3 regions of the Serratia odorifera genome follow, and region 3 is predicted to be linked to each of the others. Evidence: predicted binding sites of a transcription regulator. Region 3 holds the regulator's gene; each other region holds the start of a gene.
What was found. The regulator LexA, encoded in region 3, represses DNA repair genes until DNA is damaged. The targets are predictions, from matches to a motif close to TNCTGTATGTACATACAGNA.
Positions count from the first base shown of each region.

Region 1: the regulator LexA is predicted to act here: its motif matches at 1,988-2,007, upstream of sulA (SOS-induced cell division inhibitor SulA).
Region 2: the regulator LexA is predicted to act here: its motif matches at 1,364-1,383, upstream of ACCC84_RS01740 (DNA translocase FtsK 4TM domain-containing protein).

Region 1 is NZ_JBGMUT010000001.1:454,688-457,967, reverse strand. Features, by position in the region: gene yccS (YccS family putative transporter) at 1-1,142, shown strand, start outside; gene ACCC84_RS02070 (TfoX/Sxy family DNA transformation protein) at 1,164-1,796, opposite strand; gene sulA (SOS-induced cell division inhibitor SulA) at 2,028-2,534, shown strand; gene ompA (porin OmpA) at 2,895-3,280, shown strand, end outside.
Region 2 is NZ_JBGMUT010000001.1:367,901-371,180, reverse strand. Features, by position in the region: gene ACCC84_RS01740 (DNA translocase FtsK 4TM domain-containing protein) at 1-1,298, opposite strand, end outside; gene lrp (leucine-responsive transcriptional regulator Lrp) at 1,419-1,913, opposite strand; gene ACCC84_RS01730 (hypothetical protein) at 2,002-2,262, shown strand; gene trxB (thioredoxin-disulfide reductase) at 2,487-3,280, shown strand, end outside.
Region 3 is NZ_JBGMUT010000003.1:40,401-43,680, forward strand. Features, by position in the region: gene plsB (glycerol-3-phosphate 1-O-acyltransferase PlsB) at 1-367, opposite strand, end outside; gene ACCC84_RS10630 (diacylglycerol kinase) at 496-864, shown strand; gene lexA (transcriptional repressor LexA) at 989-1,597, shown strand; gene dinF (MATE family efflux transporter DinF) at 1,742-3,088, shown strand.

The DNA.
Region 1 (3,280 bases), on a different contig from region 3:
CACTGTCGCATCTGTTGACCAATTTGCGCGCCATTGATGCCCAATTGGCCAATATCGAATCGGAACAGGCACTCGCCAATGGCCAGGCGGAAGAAAACAGCCTGTCAGACGATCGTCTTACCGGTTGGAGTGACATCCGCCTGCGCATCAGTCGCCACTTGACCCCGCAGTCGGCGCTGTTCCGCCATGCAATCCGCATGTCTGTAGTGCTGTGCGTCGGCTATGCGTTTATCCAGTTGACCGGCATGCAGCACGGCTACTGGATCCTGCTCACCAGCCTGTTTGTCTGCCAGCCCAACTATAATGCTACCCGCCGCCGCCTGGCATTACGCATCGTTGGTACGCTGGCCGGGATTCTGGTCGGCCTGCCGATTCTGTATTTTGTACCGTCGGTTGAAGGGCAACTGATTCTGATCGTGATCAGCGGCGTGCTGTTTTTTGCCTTCCGTACCGTGCAGTACGCCCACGCAACGATGTTTATCACCCTGCTGGTATTGCTGTGCTTTAATCTGCTCGGCGAAGGGTTTGAAGTGGCCGCGCCACGCGTCTACGACACGCTACTGGGCTGTGCCATTGCCTGGGCGGCGGTAACCTTTATCTGGCCAGACTGGCAGTTCCGCCAACTGCCGGCCATCGTCAGCAAAACGCTGAATGCCGATTGCCGTTATCTGGACGCCATTATGGTGCAATACCACCAGGGCAAAGATAACGGCCTGCAGTACCGGATCGCACGGCGAGATGCCCATAACAGCGATGCAGAGCTGGCATCGGTCATCTCCAATATGTCGGCCGATCCCAAAGCAGATAAAACCACCCAGGAAGCCGCCTTCCGGCTGCTGTGCCTCAATCATACCTTATTAAGCTATATCTCCGCGCTGGGCGCTCACCGGGAACGACTCGCCAGTGCCGAAGTACTGCAACTGCTTAATGATGCGGTGTGTTACGTCGACGGTGCGCTACAGCAGGAAGCACAGGATGGCAAACGCATCACGCAGGCGCTGGAGTCGCTGTCCGTGCGTATCACTCAGTTAACACCCGAGCCGGAAAGCAAAGAACAACTGGTATTGCAACAGATTGGCTTGGTGCTTGCCCTGCTGCCGGAACTGACCGCGCTCAATGCGCAGATCGGCGGCAGCCACTGATGGATACGCTTATGTGTAACGCTACGGGCAAAGACTGTCCTGACGCGGCGGTATGATGACAGCGTTAAACCATGTCAGCAGTTCGCTGCGCAGCTCTGTCGGCAAGGCGGCGTGATGGTAGCCGGCCAGCGCGCCGGCCAGTGATAACAGCACCTTCAGCCCCAGGCGGCGTTGTTCTCGCTGCAATCTGAGGAACGTTTCTTTCGCCCCTTGCAGGCGCAGCTCGTAGACGCCGCAGATCCCGCTACGCCAGAGCAGACGCTCCAGCGCGGCGTCGATATTCGGCAAATCCTTCAACCGTTCATGGCTCTGCTTTTTTACCTGAACCTCTTTGCGCGCCTCACGCATCGCCTGCCACGCCAGGGCAAACAGTTCTTGTCGCTGTTGCCATAACGCCTCGTCGACGTAGTAATAACGCATGACGATCGGTGTACCGCGCTTCGAATACACCATATTTGCCATGCCGCGCGCACGGAACACGCTTTCGAGGCTGCTGGTCGCACGCAGATACATTTCGCCTTCGGCGACCACGGCAAACATGATGCCGTCGACCAGCAACCCGTAGCCGCCAAACTGTGAGCGGGTGGTTATTCTCCCCAGGGCGGAAAAACAGGCTTTAGCCTGGACTACTCTGGCGTTCGTTGTTCCTTGCATAAGGTTATCCCTCGGTCATTTGCGGCAAACCATTGCCTGTGTCAATAGAATAAAAGTAACGGGAACAAGTAATTAGAAAAAATACGCATTAAACCCGACGGTGCCAATGAGAAAAGCCTCCAGCTCAAAAAATAATCGCAAATCTGCGAGGTGTTACTAAAAATTGGGTTGATCTTCTGACTGACCGCATGTACTGTATATGCATACAGTAACACTACGGCGGGATACTTTATGCGTACTCAATCACTCTACCAACCCCATTTCAGCCACAGCGCGCGTGCAATGAATCACTCGGCCCCGGTTTCCGGCGCGAACAACGAAAATGGTCTTATCAGTGAACTTGTTTACAACGAGCATCAACCCGCAGTAGCGCAACTGTTACTGCCTTTATTGCAGCAACTGGGCATGCAATCGCGTTGGCTATTATGGCTGACGCCACAGCAGAAATTGAGCAAACGCTGGCTACAGCAGTCGGGCTTGCCGATCGATAAAGTGGTGCAGCTGAGCCAAATCAGCCCGCTAAATACGGTCGAAGCCATGGAAAAAGCGTTGTTGACGGGAAATTACAGCGTGGTTTTAGGTTGGTTACCCGACCTGACGGATGAAGATAGGCTAAAATTACGTCGTGCGGCCGAGTTGGGAAATGCCTACGGCTTTATCATGCGTCCTCAACCCGTCACAAACTCGAACCAAGGACAGTGTTCGACCTTAAAAATTCACTCTTCTTTGTATCATTGAGTGAATTTAGGAGTTTTCTCATTATTTTTCTTCTTCAGCAGCGGAACCTTCTAGAGATCAGTCACAAAACGAGAGCGGCTGCGGTTCCGCACTGCATTTTGCAGCAAGGCATGGCTAAAAAATGACCAGAAAATGTTAGCAAATATGTACAATTCTGCGTTTTTTTTTAGAGCTTTATCACATCACACTTGTAACTTTCGCGCCACGTTGTAGACTTTACATCGCCAAGGTTGCTCTATAACGCCAGAAAAACTGGCAGAGTAACAAACGAGGGCATAAACCTTGGCGAAGGAATTTAACCAAGGGCTTAAAAATTAGCTTTAAAGCTCATTGCCTATTTGGATGATAACGAGGCGCAAAATGAAAAAGACAGCTATCGCATTAGCAGTGGCACTGGCTGGTTTCGCTACCGTAGCGCAAGCCGCCCCAAAAGATAACACCTGGTACACCGGTGCCAAACTGGGCTGGTCCCAGTATCACGACGTAGGTTTCTACGGCAACGGTTATGAGAAAGGCATCGGCAACGGTCCTACTCATGAAAGCCAACTGGGTGCTGGTGCGTTCTTGGGTTACCAAGCGAACCAATACCTGGGCTTCGAGCTGGGCTATGACTGGCTTGGCCGTATGCCTTACAAAGGCAGCGTGAACAACGGTGCTTTCAAAGCGCAGGGCGTTCAATTGGCAGCTAAACTGAGCTACCCAATTGCTGACGACCTGGACATCTACACCCGTCTGGGTGGCATGAT
Region 2 (3,280 bases), on a different contig from region 3:
GCGTCGCTGGTGGCGCTGAATGCCGGCATAAAGGTATTGGCGGCTGCAGCGGCAACGCTGGCTGCAGCCGCGGCGTCAACCTGTGGTTTGCCGTCAACCGGCGAGGCGGCGTCTGCGGCGGCAAAGCCGTTGCCTACCTCAACCTCGCTGCTGGCGCGCTGCGCCGCAGAGAAATCAAACGGCGATGATTCATGCGGCGTGGCCGGCGCAGTTTGCCAGTCGCCCAGGGGCGGCTCATCGGCATCCTGATAGGGATCAACCTGATGCGGCGTTTTCGGCGTTGGCGTTTCTTCCGGGATTTCAAAAGAATACAACGGCGGCAGCGCGTTATCCGGCTGAGCGCTCATTGGCTGCTGGCTGACCGACGTCGGCGCCTGTGGCGCAGCGGTCACCGCAGCCGTTGGCACCGCTGCAGCAGCCGGCACCGCTGGCGAGGCCGCTGCCGTGGTCGCAGCCTCAGGCACCACCTGGTCAACGCCGGTGTGCTCATCGTCGGTGGCACGCAGAGTATCGAGCGGGTCGGCCGCCTGCTGTGCGCTTTCGGTTACGGAAGGCGCAGAGAACAGCACGTCGTCGTTATCGCTGGCGGCAGTCGCGGCAAGCGTGGGCGCAGTTGTATGGCCTGCAGATTCCGGCTCATCGATATAACGAGAGTCATCGTCATGATAACTCTCGTCACGGCGCGAACGGTTGGTCATAAAGGTCGCCACGCCCAGCACCGCACCGCCGATCTTTTCGGCGATCACCAGCCAGGACCAGCCGGTGAACAACGTCAGACCGGCCGCCCATATGCACAGCAGAGCCAGAGTAGCGCCAATGCCATTGAACCACGGGAGCATGGCGTTGCTCAGCAGACTGCCGATCACGCCGCCGGAAGCGAAGTAATAGAGGTCATCGACGTTAAGCGCCGCCAGCCCACACGAGGTGAGTACCAGCGCCAATGTGCCGATCAGGCGCAGTGACAGCGCAAAATAGTCGATATAGTCACCGCTGTCGCGCTGGCGATAAGCGACCCAGCACAGGATGACCATGATCGGTGGTATCGCGTAGGCGAGCACCCCGAAGGTGAAGAACAGTGTATCGGCCAACCAGGCCCCTACGCCACCGCCCAGATTATGAATCGGCTCATGCCATGCGGTCTGTGACCAGCTCGGATCAGATGGATTGAAACTGACCAGCGCAGCCATGAGGTAAACGGCAAAAATCGCTACCACAATCAACACAGCTTCCAGCAACCGGCGGCCACTGCTGAGTTTCTTTAGGGTAACTTCTTTATCTTCTGTGTATTCCTGGCTCAAGAAAGGCTCTCCAGGTTCCTGTTAGCGGATAACGTAACAGCGCCGAGAAGCTTCCCCGGCGCCGAAACTGTATGAATAAACAGGAGTGTAACGAATTTTATCAGGTTTTGCACCTGCACCTTACCGTGTTTTGATAACCAGACGGTTACTCTGTTTCACTTCTTCCATAACCACGTAGGTACGGGTGTCATTTACCCCCGGCAGACGCAGCAGCGTTTCGCCGAGCAGTTTACGGTAAGCCGACATATCCGGTACGCGGGTTTTCAACAGATAGTCGAAATCGCCGGACACCAGATGACACTCCTGAATCTCTTCAAGCTTCTGTACTGCCGAATTGAATTGCTCAAATACGTCTGGCGCGCCACGGTTCAAGGTGATTTCTACAAAAACCAGCAGCGATGCATCCAGATAATGCGGATTAAGCAATGCGGTATAACCATGAATGAAACCCTGACGCTCGAGGCGACGCACACGTTCCAAACACGGCGTTGGGGATAACCCCACGCGCTTTGAAAGCTCAACGTTCGAAATGCGGCCATCCTTTTGCAGTTCATTCAGGATGTTGCGATCGATACGGTCGAGATCTTTACCCGGGCGTTTCTTATTGTCTGCCATTCTTATTGTCTCTCTTATTTTCTTCCCTGCACTTGCCACACCCTAGCCAACGTCAATGTGTTAAGGGCTCGTTCCAAGCGAAGACCCGATGCCTGTTGTTTGCCGCCGATTTCGACTGGAAACCGACTGCGTTAGTGCTTCTTCACTACCCTCTTTTCCCGTTGCACAGCCTGTCTGTCAAACCCTGTGCGCGGGGATAATTTCTTCTTCCTATGATGTTTTCGCAAATGCGCAGCGGATTGTCAAAGTAAAAGAAGCAAAATCAGAAGAACGTACCGTTAAGAAAAGTCAGCGCCCCATTTTTGGTTATGAATCGCTGGTGGAAAAAGCGTGGCAGATAGCGGCATAAACCCGGCAAAAATGTGAATTTTCATTCATTGCCGTTTATTCTTTCCGCAGTGGCTCATATAAATTAAATTGCTGTATTTTGCTCTGCCCTCGCTGGCAACTTATTAATTAATAGGCAATAGCTATCAAACAAATCGTTAACAACATCCGCTGGTGCTTTTTTTACTGTCGCATTTTCCCTACAATCGGTTTCATTGTCCGCCATTGTGGGAAAAGAGGTTATTCATGGGCACGGCTAAACATAGCAAGTTATTGATTTTGGGCTCTGGCCCAGCGGGCTACACCGCGGCAGTGTATGCGGCACGCGCAAACCTGAATCCGGTGTTGATTACCGGCATGGAACAGGGCGGTCAACTGACCACCACCACCGAAGTGGAGAACTGGCCGGGCGACGCGGAAGGCCTGACAGGCCCCGTGCTGATGGAACGCATGCGCGAGCACGCAGAAAAATTCCAGACCGAAATCATTTTTGATCATATCAACAGCGTGGAGTTGCAGAACCGTCCATTCCGCCTGGTTGGCGACAGCGGTGAATACACCTGCGACGCGCTGATCATCGCTACCGGCGCTTCCGCCCGCTACCTCGGTCTGCCAACCGAAGAGGCATTCAAGGGTAAAGGGGTTTCCGCCTGCGCCACCTGTGACGGTTTCTTCTATCGTAACCAGAAAGTGGCGGTGGTCGGCGGCGGCAATACCGCCGTGGAAGAAGCGCTGTATTTGTCCAACATCGCCGCAGAAGTGCATCTGATTCACCGTCGCGACAGTTTCCGTTCCGAGAAGATCCTGATTGACCGGTTAATGGACAAGGTCAACAACGGCAACATCGTGCTGCACACCGACCATACTCTGGACGAAGTACTGGGCGATGAAATGGGCGTAACCGGCGTGCGCATTCGCAGCACCCGGCATGAAGAACGCACCAGCGACCTGGCGGTTGCCGGGGTGTTTATCGCCATCGGCCACAGCCCTAACACCGGTATCTTCGGCGGCCAGCTGGAATTGGAAAACGGCTACATCAA
Region 3 (3,280 bases):
GCATCTGAATATCGAGATCCGGATTGTTGCGGTGCAGGTCGAGATAATCGTGGAACAGTTTTACCGACTCTTCTTTCGGCGTGTAGTAGCGGAATACGCGCGGGCCATCGTGGATAAACACGTAGCTCGGCAGTACGGCGCCGTCGATCTCCAACGGAGTGAGCGGATCGGGCAGATCCTGCGCCAGGCACTGGGTGCGCAGCGTCAGTAAATCCGCCTTGGAATTATAAGGTAAAACATACAAAATCGGCCGTGAGGGATCCAACCCTAACTCCGTGACCGGATCTGAAGGGATAACCTTACTTCTTACCAACAGTTTTAGTGGTAAATTCAATAATTTATAATAAATTTTACGCCAACCTGACATAACAACGTGAAGCCTCTTGTTAGCAATGCGCCGCAAGCATACCAGAAACCGGGTAGCAGATCTGTGGTGTTAAAAAAACCAGAGCCGTTAAGATTATGACTTATCACTTATAAAAGGCACACCGCAACATGGCAAATCAAGCAACCGGTTTGACTCGCGTCATCAAAGCTTTCGGATATTCCTATAAGGGATTGACCGCCGCCTGGCAGCATGAAGCCGCGTTTCGCCAGGAACTGGTGGCGACCGTGCTGGCCATCATACTGGCGATTTGGCTGGATGTGGGTGCGATAGCGCGCATTTTATTGATCGGTTCGGTGGTACTGGTGATGATTGTCGAAATGCTCAACAGTGCGATTGAGGCGATCGTCGATCGCATCGGCACTGAACACCACGAGCTTTCCGGCCGCGCCAAGGACATGGGCTCGGCGGCGGTGTCGCTGGCGATTGCACTGGCGCTGTTTGTCTGGGTCAGCGTACTGTGGCAATACCTGGTTTGAGCGGCAGGCAATCGATGTTGCGCAGCACCTCGCTAATCCCTGATTTTTATTCATTCTCCAGTTCCCAATCCACGTTCACCTGTATATACTCACAGCAAGACTGTATAAACAAACAGGGGGCGGAATGAAAGCATTAACTACCAGACAGCAAGAGGTCTACGACCTGATTCGCGATCATATTTCGCAGACGGGCATGCCGCCAACGCGTGCCGAGATCGCGCTGCGTCTGGGGTTCCGCTCGCCTAATGCCGCTGAAGAACACCTCAAGGCCCTGGCGCGCAAAGGCGTCATCGAAATCGTCTCCGGCGCCTCGCGCGGCATTCGTCTGCTGATGGAAGATGAAGACGGCCTGCCGCTGATTGGCCGGGTGGCCGCCGGTGAGCCACTGCTGGCGCAGCAGCATATCGAAGGGCACTACAAGGTCGATCCTTCGCTCTTCAAGCCAAACGCAGACTTCCTGCTGCGGGTCAACGGCATGTCGATGCGCGATATCGGCATTCTCGACGGCGACTTGCTGGCGGTGCATAAAACCCAGGACGTGCGTAACGGCCAGGTGGTGGTGGCGCGCATTGAAGACGAAGTCACCGTCAAACGCCTGAAAAAACACGGTAATGTGGTAGAGTTATTACCGGAAAACAGTGAGTTTCAACCGATTGTGGTCGATCTTCGTCAGCAGAACTTCACCATTGAAGGCCTGGCCGTCGGCGTCATTCGCAACGGTGATTGGATCTAACTCGCAGTCCCCCGAACCTAATCGCCTCAGCCCGTTCTGGGGCGATGCCATCGTCAAAACATCACCATACCCAAGAGCTTTCAAGGCGTAGCCGGTAAATCGCTCCCCTTGCCAGAGCGTGGGTACCTACGGGAACATGTTACTATGCGCCTGCTTGCCACTTTCACCAGCGATACCGACAAAGCCCTGTGGCGTCTGGCGCTGCCGATGATCTTTTCCAATATCACCGTACCGCTGCTGGGGTTGGTGGATACGGCGGTGATTGGTCATCTCGACAGCCCGAACTATCTGGGGGGCGTGGCGATCGGTTCGATGGCAACCAGCTTCCTGTTCATGCTGTTACTGTTCCTGCGCATGAGTACCACCGGGCTGGCCGCGCAGGCGCTGGGGGCGCAAAATCCCCTGGCACTGGCGCGCGCCTTCATGCAACCGCTGATGCTGGCGCTACTGGCTGGTTTGGCCATTGTGCTGCTGCGTCATCCGTTGATCGACCTGGCGTTGAGCATCGTCGGTGGCGACGCCGAGGTGTTGGCGCAGGCCCGGCTGTTCCTGGAAATCCGCTGGCTGAGCGCGCCGGCCGCCTTGGCAAACCTGGTATTACTGGGCTGGCTGCTGGGCGTGCAGTACGTGCGCGCGCCGGTGATCCTGCTGATCGTCGGCAACCTGCTGAATATCGTACTGGATATCTGGTTGGTGATGGGGCTGGGCTGGAACGTGCAGGGCGCAGCCACCGCCACCGCCATTGCCGAATATGCCACGCTGCTACTGGGGGTGTGGCTCAGTTGGCGGGTGATGCGCCTGCGTGGTATTACACCGGCAATGCTGCGCCACGCCTGGCGTGGCAATCTGCGTCGCCTGCTGGCGCTCAACCGCGACATCATGCTGCGATCGCTATTGCTGCAGCTGTGCTTTGCCTCGTTGACCATCTTTGGCGCACGTCTCGGCAGCGAGGTGGTGGCGGTAAATGCGGTACTGATGAACCTGCTGACCTTTACCGCCTATGCGCTGGACGGTTTTGCCTATGCCGTTGAGGCGCATTCCGGCCATGCTTATGGGGCAAGGGACGATCGACAGCTGCGACGCATCTGGCGTGCGGCATGTCGGCAGGCATGTATGGTGGCGCTGGGCTTCGCGCTGATTTATGCCGTCGCCGGCCAGCACATCGTTGCTGCGCTGACGTCGTTGCCGGAGCTGCGCGCCCTGGCCAACCTCTATCTGCCGTGGCAGGTGCTATTGCCGCTGGCGGGCGTGTGGTGTTATTTGCTGGATGGTATGTTTATCGGCGCCACGCGCGGCGCGGAGATGCGTAATAGTATGGCGGTCGCCGCCGCCGGGTATGGCCTGACGCTGTTCACCCTGCCATGGTTGGGTAACCACGGTTTGTGGCTGGCCTTGGCGGTGTTTCTCGGCCTGCGTGGCCTGGCATTAGGCTGGGTTTGGCACCGGCACAGCGTGAATGGCACCTGGTTTGCCCACGCCGGTAGCCACTGACTTTGGCTATTCATTAGTTTCTTTGCTGTATTTTTTGCTTTTTGTTTATATCTGGTTACATTCCACCTTGATGCTGGAGCGGCGTTTAGTTACTGTTTTGTCGATTTTTTATCTGTAATTTGGTTTGTTAATGGTTTTTTGAACTGGTATTTTCCGTAGTTTGGTTGTCGGTGACTATAATTAGTCACGTGG